2 linked regions of the Laspinema palackyanum D2c genome follow. The protein of the gene in region 2 interacts with the protein of the main gene of each other region in a pairwise test. Links are inferred from orthologs where the notes say so. Each region holds a gene or a part of one and is shown on either strand. Other genes may lie near its edges.

Region 1 (3,983 bases), on a different replicon or contig from region 2:
CCCAAACATCACTTTCAACTGATTCACGCCGATGAATGGGTGGCAAATTTTTTCACCAAGTTGTCTGGGATGGCAACCAAACGATGACTTGAAACATGGATAAAACATCCCGTCTGTTTGGCAGTCACGGCAATTTTATCATCCACCATTAACTCGGTTTTGACAATCCATTTAACCGACCCCATGTCACTAAACCACATTCGCCCCTCAATCAAATCAAACAATTTGATGGGTTTATGATATTCCAGACGAGTTTTACCAATGAGGGGCGAGATCCCTAATTCTAATTGCTGTTCTAAAGAAAAATACTGTTGAAATAAATCTAAGCGTAAATCTTCAATCCAGCGCATCAAAATCATTTGGCTGACAAACCCGGTGATATCAATATCGTAGGGTTTCACGGTAAAAGCTAAAGCCGTCTCTAATAGCGTATCTTGTTCTAAGGTCATAGTCCCTCAAACTGGTATCTTAAAAAACGATTTGGTTGGTCCTCTGGGTTAAATGCCGGGAGGCAATTTTACAGGACTCTAACTCATTGTAATCATTTTTTAACAAAAGAACCTACCGGGGACTCTACAAGGGAAGGATTAGGTTAAGGGGACCAGAAACCGGGTTTCTTTCATGACTTGCTGCTATTTGCCATAGATTTGGTAAAGAAACCCGGTTTTTCATCGTTAGGATTGGGCGGGATATTGCTGCAAAACGCGCTTTAAAAATTGTCCCGTGTAGGAATGAGGATTTTCCGCTACTTCCTCTGGGGTTCCGGTGGCGATCGCCTCTCCCCCTTTGTCCCCGCCTTCCGGTCCTAAATCAATCACCCAATCTGCACAGCGAATCACATCTAAGTTGTGTTCAATGGTTAAAATTGAGTTCCCTTTATCCACCAACCGCTGCAACACATTCAACAATTGATGCACATCATAAAACGATAATCCCGTCGTCGGTTCATCGATTAAATACAAGGTTTTTCCCGTAGCGCGTCGAGAGAGTTCCGTTGCCAGTTTGACCCGTTGCGCTTCACCCCCCGAGAGAGTGGGTGCCGGTTGTCCCAGGTGAATATATCCTAATCCCACATCCACTAAGGTTTGCAACCTTGTTGCCGCCCGAGGGATATGTTTAAAGAGTTCTAATCCTTCTTCCACGGTGAGATTCAACACATCGGCAATGGAATATCCCTTGTATTTCACTTGTAAAGTTTCGCGATTATATCGCGCACCTTTACAAATATCACACTGCACATAAACATCGGGTAAAAAGTTCATAGAAATGACATTCACCCCTTGTCCGCCACAAGCTTCGCAACGTCCGCCTTTGACATTAAAAGAAAATTGACCCGGTTTGTATCCGCGCGCTTTTGCTTCGATGGTTTCTGCAAATAACCCCCGAATCATATCAAACACGCCGGTATAGGTAGCAGGATTGGACCGAGGGGTTCTGCCGATGGGGGATTGGTCGATAATAATTACCTTATCCACAGCATCTTTTAAACTCTTTTCACCCAAGGTTTTGAGTGCGCCCATATCCCCGGGAAAGGGAGTTTTTCGGGTGATATGATGTTGCAATGCCGGATACAGTAAATCATTAATTAAGCTGGATTTACCCGATCCAGAAACTCCCGTCACACAAACTAATTTTCCGAGAGGAATTTCTACATCAATCTGCTTGAGATTGTTGCGAGAACAGTTTTTCATCACCAAAGAACGGCCATTTCCTTCGCGCCGTTCCCCCGGGGTTTCAATTTGTACTCGCCCGGATAAATAGGACCCGGTGAGAGAATTTTCCGCTGTTAAAAGGGCATCTAACTGTCCTTGGGCAACAATTTCGCCGCCATGTACCCCAGCGCGAGGACCGATATCGACAATCCAATCCGCAGCGCGAATCGTGTCTTCGTCATGTTCCACGACAATTAAGGTATTACCCAAATCGCGTAATTTGGTTAAGGTATGCAGCAATCGTCCGTTGTCCCGTTGATGGAGTCCGATACTCGGTTCATCGAGAACGTATAACACCCCGGTTAATCCCGCGCCGATTTGGGTTGCCAGACGAATCCGTTGCGCTTCTCCTCCGGAAAGGGTCATGGCAGGGCGATCGAGAGTGAGATAATCCAATCCCACATCTAATAAAAATTGCAGTCGCGCGCAAATTTCTCGGAGGACGAGTTCGGCAATTTGTGCTTGCCGACTGCTCAATTGTAACTGATCAATGCGATCGCGACAGTCCCGAATCGAAACCGAGGTTAAATCATCAATATGTTCACTCCCAATTCTCACCGCCAACGCTTCCGGTTTCAAGCGTTTGCCGTGACAACTTTCGCAAGGGCGATCGACCAAATACTGCTCTAATTTTTGTTTTTGCAGTTCCGAGGCACTTTCTTCATAGTACCGTTGCAACAACGCCAATGCACCGGCATACCGCCGATTGTTTCCCCATCCTTCGATATTAATGGGTTCATCTGCACCATATAAAATGGTTTTTTGCTGTTTTGCCGTCAACTCGTTCCAGGGTGTGGTCAATTCAAATCCATACCCCTTTGCCAATCCTTGCAACACCGAGAGATAATAAGCACTCTCTTTGTCCGCCCAAGGTGCGATCGCCTCATAAATCGGCGCATCCGGGTCCGGAATAATTAACTCCGGGGAAAAGGTCCGAAAACTGCCCAATCCATGACAACTTTCACAAGCACCATAGGGGGAATTAAAAGAAAACAAACGCGGGGAAAGTTCTTCCATCACCGCCCCATGTTCGGGACAAGCAAACTTCTCAGAAAAGACTAATTCGCTCTCTCCGTCATCGGCGGTACTGTCTAACAATTGAATAATCGCAATTCCTTCCGAATGGCGCAATCCCGTGGTTAAAGAATCCACTAATCGTTCTTGGATGCCTGCTTTTTTAATCAGGCGATCAACGACAATTTCAATCGTATGGGTATGATTTTTATCCAGTTCAATCTTGTCCGAAAGTTCGCGAATTTCGCCATTCACCCGCACCCGCACAAACCCCTCGGAAGAGAGACTAGACAGCACTTTTTTATGAGTGCCTTTTTTCCCGCGAACCACCGGGGCGAGAATTTGAAATTTAGTGCGGTCCGGCAGTTCCATCACCCGATCGCACATTTCATCAATGGTTTGTGGGGCGATCGAGCGATCGCAAATCGGGCAGTGAGGTTTTCCCGCCCGTCCAAATAACAACCGCAAATAATCATAAATTTCCGTCACCGTTCCCACCGTCGATCGCGGATTGTGGGAGGTGGATTTTTGGTCAATAGAAATCGCCGGAGAGAGTCCCTCAATGGATTCCACATCCGGTTTATCCAGTTGCCCGAGAAACTGACGGGCGTAGGCGCTGAGGGACTCCACATAACGCCGCTGACCCTCGGCAAAAATCGTATCGAAGGCAAGGGAGGATTTACCGGATCCAGAAACGCCGGTAAAGACAATCAGGCGATCGCGTGGGAGTTCGAGGTCAATATTTTTAAGGTTGTGCTGTCTTGCCCCCCGAATTCGGATCCCATGATCCCGGGGATTGACCACCGCCTCGGTCAGAGAGGATCCATTCAAACTCGGCGCGGGTTGCTTTGTAGACGCACTGGCACGTTTAGGCATAAAAATTAACTATACATTTCTTAATAATTTTAGCGGTTTTGGATGTGGATGCGGGTGTGGAGGTTAGGATGAGAGGAGTTCGGATATCCGAGGGGGTCCTAGTTTCTGTAGCGGGGTTAAAGGGGATAACGACTAAAGTCGTTACTACGAACAGGGGAGAATTCTTCAGTTTGTAGTAACGACTTCAGTCGTTTCCGGATTATGTCTCCCTCGGATATTGCCCCTTTAAAAGATGTTCTTTTAAAGGGGATAACGACTAAAGTCGTTACTACGAACAGGAAAAAATATTTCTTCGTTTGTAGTAACGACTTCAGTCGTTTCCGGGTTATTTCCCTCAAACATTGCCCCTTTAAAAGATAATCTTTTAAAGGGGATAACGAC
Region 2 (8,402 bases):
ATCGCCGTCGGTCCGCGCACCACTTCAACGCGCTCAATGGTATTGGGATCAACGGCGCGCAGTTCCCGATCCAGTCCGTAATTGGAGGTTTGGGGAATGCCATCGATTAAAATGGCAACGTTTCTTCCCCGTAAGGTTTGGATGACGGATCTGGGGGTACTGCCACTCGTCGGCGGTCCCAAACCCGGGACGGTTTTTGCCAAAACTTCCCGCAAGTCGGTAGAAATCGTGGTCTGTTCCTCGATATCTTGGCGATCGACCACGGTAACCGATCGCGGCACTTTGATTAACCGTTCGGCAGTTCGGGTGGCGGTAACAATAATTTCTATGATATCCAGTTCCTGATCCGCTTGAGTCTCTGGTGTGGTAGGCGTTTCAGGCTCCGGAACCACCTCCGGGTCACTATCCGGGAAAGGTTCCTCTTCGGCAACATCCGTCGAGGTGATCACCTCAAAGGTGAGGGGGTTGGTCGGGTCCATCGCCTGTACCGTTGGCATCGTGCTAGTTCCGGTGACGGTGAGGCGAACGCTGTTGGAATCTAACATCGTGACGGCGATTGACTGGATGCCCTCGGCCGGATTGTCTTGGCGAAATGAACTCCCCTGAGTCAATCGCAGTTGAGCATTCGTAATGTCAACAATCGTGGTCTCACCAAAACTAGAGGTGAAGACCTGGGGAACGCGATCGCCGGTTGTTTCTAAGACAATTTGTAACCCAGTGGGGGTAGATTCCACTCGCACTCCGGTTACTTCTACGACTTGGGCGAGCACTGGAGCAGCCAGTACCAGGGCAGTTGTACCCGATAGCAAGACTCCAGGTAATAACGATTCAACTCTCAATTTCCTCTCCTTAGACCCCATCTATACAATAAAAGTTTTTGCAATTCATTCCAGTTATTGATATTAATTTGCATTAGTGGAGTCAATCTATCCTAAGTGGTCTGCTACTGTCAAGGGGTAATTGCAAACATTTTTTGGTAAAAAGAGGAAATGGGGCCGGGTTATTTCAACGAAAACCCTCCCTGAGTCGGGATTGAATGGAAGTTTTGCTTGATTTATCAGGAGTTCCTAACCCTGGACTCTGAAGAATTCAGGGCTTCCCAGGGCTGGTGTTATTTCTCAATAATGAATCTTTTGTTAAAAATTCTTAGCAAATAGTTAAGAATTCTTTCAACTAGATTTTGCTTTTTTCTATCTGGCGCACCAGGGGCCAACGGTATCCCAGAATTCCCACCAGAATCAAAACCAGGGAGGCGATCGCATATAACAACGCCATCCCGGAACCGGGACCTGTACCGAAGATGCTCCCAAACCAAGGTGTTAATGCCCCCCCAGGTTGCATGGCGGGTTCAAAGAAGCCGTCGGCTAAGGGACCCGCAATTGCTGTTGCCACAGTTGAAACCACTCCTAGCCCGAAAGATTGAGCGGCAAACACCCGTCCCTGGACTTCTGGGGGGATTTTTTCCAGCCAAATTGCGGTACTGGAACTGGTTAACAGGGGAAAATTCAGAGAGGAGGACAACTGCATCGGGATCCAAATTGACAGGGATTGACCGAGGGCAAATAGGGTTTTACTGATACCCACGGCGATCGCAGACCCTAAAAATCCCTGAATCCGGTGTTTGGGTCCACCCCACCAACTCAACGCAATTGCCCCAATAATTCCGGCAATTCCCGCCGCTGCACTCACCATCCCCAGCACTTCGGCATTCCCATCGGTGCGGGCTAAAATAGTAGACCGATGCATCACTGCGCCGAAATCGTGAGCGAACCAAAACAGCAACTCTAATCCGAAAAATCCGAATAAGGATGCCCGGGCCATAATATAACGACAGCCAAACGTGAGTTCATGCCAAAGTTTTGGCTGTTCAGAAGTCACCTCACTTCGGGGGGGTTGAGGGATTTTGACCAAAAGCACCGTACTCACCCCGACGGCAAAGGTCAATAAGTCAATAGCGGCAATTCCCGCCAATCCGGTGATGGGGTACAGGGCACCGGCAAAGGCGGGGGCTAAAATACTCGGCCCGTAATGCAGCATGGATTTCATGCTGCTGACCCGGACATAGTGCTGTTTCGGGACCATCAAACTCACTGACGCAGAATAGGCTAATTGTTGGATTTCCCCGAAAATGCCATTGATGCCATTAATCAGGAACAGATGCCAGAGTTGCAGTTGACCGACTGCTGCTAACAGCAAAATTGCCAAGGTGGACAGTGCGGCAATGGAATCGCCTACAATGATCGCCACTTTGCGATCGCTGCGATCGATCAGAGCCCCGGCAAATAAGGCGACGGCTAAACTCGGCAGTTGGGTAAACACCGTCACCAACCCTAGGGCCGTGGCTGATCCGGTCACTTCCCAGGTCCAGACAATCAAGGCAAAATTGGTCATTCGACTTCCAAAGGTGGAGACCAACTGACCCAGCCAAACGGTAATAAAAGTACGCATGGGGATCCAGGGTAACAGAATAGGTAAGGGATGAATCGAGGCAGTTTTTTCGGCTGCCTGTATGTATGCCTGAGTCGTCGCCGTCCCTGCCGATCCGAACTCAGCGTAATTCAGCGAGAATTTGGGCTGTATTAGCCGCTGCGTTCGGGTCGGTTATTAATCTATTCTTCTATCGCATATTGTTTGAGTTCCTCTTCCGAGACATACTCTAAAGCGGATATGTGAGTGGCAGACAGGACAACGGGGGGTGCGACTCCGGCATCGAGGGCTTCTTTCCAGCGAGAGGCGCACAAACACCACCGATCGCCTGGTTTTAAGCCGGGAAAATTAAACAAGGGAACCGGGGAGGTCAAATCATTTCCCCGCTGTTTGCTGAAGGTGAGAAACTCTTCGGTGACTTGTGCACAAACGACATGAGCACCGTAGTCTCCGCCTCCGGTGTTACATTTTCCATCTCGATAATATCCCGTCATGGGGGAGGTGCAGCAATTTTCCAGTTTTCCCCCTAGTACATTGGTTGCTTCTGTCACGACTGCCTATTCTCCAGTTGATTTGCATTGCTTCCTAGAATAGCCGGATTAACTTACTCTTGGCAAGGGTTCCGGTTATTCCACTTTGGAAAGTTTACAAGTCTTTCAGGGATTCTTGATAGATACTGTGCAGTAAATTTTCTAGTTTCTCTTCGGGACAGCATTCAATGATGGCTTCATAAACGTCCCATAATTTAGCGGCGGTTTCTCCCAGGGTGGGACTCATTTCCCAGACATCTTGTACCCACTCTCTGGGGGGTTCTTCATCAAAAATTAGCCGTTCTAATAATTGTTTGGCTTCAGTTCTCGTAATTGCCATCGGTTCGAGGGATAAACAACAGGGGATGATAATTTTACCATAGTTTAGGGTGGCGGGATAAGATGGCGGATGGAGTTGTTCACCCGCCAAAGGGTTGATTTAGGAATGACCCACGAGTTTATCCCGCAGTTTCTTGATGCGATCGCGCAATTTGGCTGCCTCCTCAAATTCCAGCTTTTTGGCTGCCTCTTTCATCTGGAGTTCCAGTTTAGAAATGGCTTCTGGAATGTCTTCTAAGGGCAATTCTTGAAGGGCGAGGGTCAGGGAATCCACCCCCTCGGCTTCCGCAGCATTTAAGCGGCGCGAAACGTCTAAAAAGGCCAAAATGGCATTACTGGATTTCTTGATAATGGTTGTGGGGGTAATGCCATGCATCTGATTGTAGGCGGTCTGAATTCCGCGTCGGCGATCGGTTTCTTCGATCGCCAAGGTCATGCTGTTGGTCATGTTATCGGCATAAATGATAGCTTGTCCCCGGATATGACGGGCGGCGCGTCCGATGGTTTGGACGAGGGACCGATGCGATCGCAGAAATCCTTCTTTATCCCCATCTAAAATTGCCACGAGAGACACCTCCGGCAAGTCTAACCCCTCCCGTAACAAGTTGACCCCAATCAACACATCAAATTCCCCTTCCCGCAAGTCCTGGAGAATCTCAATCCGTTGGATGGAATTAATATCCGAGTGCAGATAACGCACCCGAATTCCTCGGTCCTGGAAATACTCCGTGAGGTCTTCCGCCATGCGTTTGGTTAAGGTGGTGATTAGGACTCGTTCATTGCGTTTCACTCGGTCTTTAATCTCACCTAACAAATCATCCACTTGACCCTCCGTGGGACGGACAAAGATTTCGGGGTCTACAACTCCCGTGGGTCGAATAATCTGTTCGATGACTTCCCCGGCAGATTGTTCGATTTCCCAGTCCCCAGGGGTGGCAGAGACGAAGATACATTGATTCATCTTGTCCCAAAATTCCTCGGCTTTTAAAGGTCGGTTGTCCGCAGCAGAGGGGAGGCGAAATCCATGTTCGATTAAGACCAGTTTTCGGGCGCGATCGCCATTGTACATTCCCCGAATTTGCGGGACGGTGACGTGAGATTCATCCACCACCAATAACCAATCTTTGGGGAAATAATCTAGTAAACATTCCGGGGGGTCTCCCGCTTCTCGTCCGGCCATGTGACGGGAATAGTTTTCCACGCCGTTGCAATATCCCACTTCTCGCAGCAGTTCCAGGTCGTAGCGAGTGCGTTGTTCTATCCGTTGTGCTTCGACTAATTTGCCCGCTTTTTCTAGTTCCTGGAGGCGGTCTTCGAGTTCCAGTTCGATCGCCTGACAAGCTGCTTCTAGGCGGTCATCGGGGGTGACAAAGTGACGTGCTGGATAGATACTTAATGTATCGAGACTGGCGAGAATCCCCCCGGTGACGGGATCGATGTAGCGAATGGCCTCGATTTCGTCCCCGAAGAACTCGACGCGAACAATTCGGTCTTCATAAGCGGGTCCGATTTCTAGGACATCCCCTTTGACTCGGAAGCGTCCTCGACCCATTTCTACGTCATTGCGATGATATTGGATACCGGCGAGGTCGCGCAAGAGTTGCCGGGGTTCGAGTTCTTGTCCGACTTGTAAGGGAATGGCGGCGTTGAGGTATTCTGAGGGCATTCCTAACCCGTAAATGCAGCTAATCGAGGCGACGACGATCACATCCCGGCGTTCAAACAGCGATCGCGTGGCCGAATGCCGCAGCATATCGATTTCCTCGTTAATGGCGGAGGTTTTTTCGATATAGGTATCGGTGACGGCGATATACGCTTCGGGTTGATAGTAGTCGTAATAGCTGATAAAGTATTCGACGGCATTATGGGGAAAAAATTGCCGCAATTCGTTACAAAGTTGGGCGGCGAGGGTTTTATTATGGGCGAGAACGAGGGTGGGTTTCCCCACTTGTGCGATCGTCGAGGCAATGGTAAAGGTTTTCCCAGTTCCGGTGGCACCTAAGAGGGTTTGATAGGGTTTTTCCCCTTGGATACCTTGGACCAGTTTGGCGATCGCTTGGGGTTGGTCCCCTGTCGGTTGATAGGGCGCTTCAAGACGAAAGGGTTGCATAGTCGGATGGAGGATGAGTTCTTTCCTATTGTAGAGCGTTGTTGAGGGAAATATCGACTCAAAATAGGAATCCCTGTTGATGCTTTAGAACGGGTGCAGGACTTGCACCCCGTTGGAAATGTCCTCCGCCCCAATGGGTAGGTCCCATTCAGGAACGATACCGCTTTCTGGATCGAGGGGATGGGTGAGACTGCTTCTCTTCTTCCCTTATTTTTTAGTTTTTTTTAAAGAAAGATATGTCGGAGGATAGATGGCATTTTGGGGATGGGATTGCTAGTATGAATTTAAGGCTAAATATTTAAGTCTATGACCCCAATAAGTTAGCCCCTAAAATAAAGATAAAAGGGAGAAATTAAGATGAGTATTGAAAATCGCATGAAAGCCACAGCTAAGAATATCGAAGGAAAAGCCCAAGAAGCCTTGGGTGATTTGACGGGAGACCCCAAGCAAAAAATGGTGGGTAAAGCCAAGCAAATCCAAGCCAATATTGAGCATGGGGCGGAAAATTTAAAAGAAGAACTGGATGTCAAGAGAACTCAAATAGAAGAGTTGTAAGTCCGTTAGCTGAAGAGGGGCAGAGTATTAATACTCTGCCTCTTTTTTATTTGATAAAAGCTGATAACCCCCAAATTAGCTAAAATGGAATAGTAATCTGCTAATATATCAGCGATCCCCGCTTAGAAGTCTTCAGGAGTAGGGCGAGAATATATCCATTGATAGATGCTTTTCCTTCGTTATCCTTGCTAATCTCAATACAGATAAAACGCAGTCAAAAAGACGGAGAATAATATGAGCGCTGAAGATAGAGTTAATGCAACGATGAAGAATGTCGAAGGGAAAGCGCAAGAAGCGTTAGGAAACGTGACCGGCGATCCCAAGGATCAGGCTGAGGGCAAAATGAAGCAAACTGAGGCCGAAGCCAAACACGCCAAAGAAGACATCAAAGATAACATCAAAAAAGCGATCGACTAGAGCTTAATCTTTGAAGAGAGGGAAGGGCGGGGAGCATCCCTGTCCTTCCCTCAACTCTGAACCCTTTTGCGTGAGGGTGAAGGGAAGCTTCCGATGCGCCCTGTTTAAAAGGAGTAATCGGAAGAGTCATCAATCTTTTGTTTAAAGGTTTGTTGACAGGGGTCAGTCCAGAAATTTTACAAGAAATCTATCAATTCACCTTTAAATCAACTGGCATCCCTTGACAACGGATTTGATATTACTATAAAATTTGGAGGAAAATTCAGGTGAGTGTGTTTAAGCGAGTTCAGAAAGGGTTGACTGCTTTGGTCTTGGTATTAGTCCTGAGCTTTGTCACCGCTTGTAGTGTGGGAACCCCAACGGCGCAGCAACCGAACCGCCTCTCCCCATCGGTGACGAGTCCGCACAATTATTCGCAACTCGAACGCGGTAATACTCAAACTGGGGAGAATTTTGGCAACTGGGTGGTCCGAAATGCCAAAGGGCTGGTTCAAGATGCTTATGTGCGAGATAATGATAAGTTAGGCGTGGTGATTACGCCGGAAGTTCGACCGAATGAAGTGCGAGAGTTAGCCCGATCGCTGGCTCAAGGCTTTCATCACAATTTCCCCAATCGGAATTTAAAAGTCTTGGTCTATGCACCGGATAAACAACTGATTCTGACGGCGGATTATGATGTGCAGTCCCAGCAGATTCAGTATAAAGCGGGATAGAGGTTGAGTCAAATCGCAACAGTTTTGACGAGCTATCTTATCTATCGATGGAATAAATTAGGAGAATGATATGGCGACGAGTGATGAATATAAACGGGAAATTATGGGCGATTTGGCAAGAGGCGATCGCGAGATGATGCCGAATGCTCCCCAAACCGAGGATTATCACAGTTTTGATGATTTTGCCCAGCGCTCGACTCGGGAAGAGCGTCAGCGCTTATTTGGCGAGTCTCTGCAACACGATCGCATTCCTCCGGCCCAGATGGAACCGGAACTGCGAAAAGCGATCGCCCAAATTAAGCCCGATGAACGGGATGATGTGGCGCAGGAGTTCTTTAAAGAACTGAAAAAACGCGGACTCAGCGATCGCGATTTAGAAAAACAACTCTCTCTTTCGACTCATCATGCCAAGAAAATGTCGGCCGATGATGTTTCTAAATTAGCCGCATTTGCCTATCACGCTCATCCTGATATTTTCCGGGATGTTTTAGCGGATAAACCCTGGATGATGAAGTTTTTGAGTAATCCGTTAGTCGCGGCGATTATGGGAATTGCTGCTGCCAAATGGCTGAGTAATCGCAAGTAAGGCGAGCATTTGGCGGATTGAATAAATTGGGGGCCAAGGGGCGATGCGTTGCGATCGCCCCTTGGCCCTTTTGTCGGATCCCCCCCTGCCGAATCGGCAAGAATCCGAGGATGACCGAGGAACACCTATCCTCGCTTATCATCCCGATAAGATTTTTTTGGAGGCTTTTACAAAAATTTACAGTAATGTAGAGTGCGATCAACTCGTCTGTAGATCCTTCAACCCGTATAATTAAGGCTTAAGTTAGAACCCTAAAAAAGATCTGACAGCGAAAGCTAGTATCCGACTCATAACATAAGGCCCCCTATCGCCATCGATGAGGTAGAAACTTACCGATTCAACCGTGCTAAAACAGGGCGGAAACGAGACGGATTTTCAGGAGCAAAGGAAAACTAACCGAGTGTTTTTGGAGGAGAATCCCGAGATGGCGGATAGCGCGATCGCTGATGAGACTGAGACAACCAACCCAGAAAACGAACCCCAAGATAGTATGAAGAAAATACAAGATAAATTACCTGAAAAAGCCACCCCGGAAGGCATTCAGCTCTATCGTCAAGGGGGTTTACCCGGAAACCGCCCCATCGGACTGAGCAACTTTGAGATTTCTGACAGTATCAACCTGTCCGGCAATCGTCCCGTTGAGGCCAGTAATTTTATCGTAGCCGATACCTTAAACTCCTCGGGGATTCGTCCAATTGGGGCGAGTATGATTCACGTCGCCCACT

What was found. The genes of interacting proteins can lie anywhere in the genome.
Region 1: the proteins of uvrB (region 2) and uvrA interact in binary tests that used the Escherichia coli proteins (3 or more experiments, as listed by UniProt). The link is inferred for Laspinema palackyanum D2c from one-to-one orthologs.

The regions. Positions count from the first base shown.
Region 1 is NZ_JAMXFD010000022.1:80,039-84,021, forward strand. Bases 475-3,983 are described here. They hold uvrA (excinuclease ABC subunit UvrA), read right to left. Parts: upstream 3,603-3,983; coding sequence 675-3,602; downstream 475-674. In the rest of the region: NG795_RS21220 (acyl-CoA thioesterase), read right to left, coding at 24-449. UniProt on the Escherichia coli protein: The UvrABC repair system catalyzes the recognition and processing of DNA lesions. UvrA is an ATPase and a DNA-binding protein. A damage recognition complex composed of 2 UvrA and 2 UvrB subunits scans DNA for abnormalities.
Region 2 is NZ_JAMXFD010000020.1:31,518-39,919, reverse strand. Bases 2,902-5,881 are described here. They hold uvrB (excinuclease ABC subunit UvrB), read right to left. Parts: upstream 5,407-5,881; coding sequence 3,397-5,406; downstream 2,902-3,396. Other genes in these bases: NG795_RS20100 (CsbD family protein), read left to right, coding at 5,764-5,881; NG795_RS20110 (hypothetical protein), read right to left, coding at 3,073-3,387; NG795_RS20115 (DUF2237 family protein), read right to left, coding at 2,902-2,978. Outside these bases: NG795_RS20125 (TonB-dependent receptor domain-containing protein), read right to left, coding at 1-839; NG795_RS20120 (MFS transporter), read right to left, coding at 1,174-2,448; more of NG795_RS20115, read right to left, coding at 2,610-2,901; more of NG795_RS20100, read left to right, coding at 5,882-5,961; NG795_RS20095 (CsbD family protein), read left to right, coding at 6,196-6,378; NG795_RS20090 (hypothetical protein), read left to right, coding at 6,645-7,091; NG795_RS20085 (hypothetical protein), read left to right, coding at 7,162-7,677; NG795_RS20080 (hypothetical protein), read left to right, coding at 8,021-8,402. UniProt on the Escherichia coli protein: The UvrABC repair system catalyzes the recognition and processing of DNA lesions. A damage recognition complex composed of 2 UvrA and 2 UvrB subunits scans DNA for abnormalities.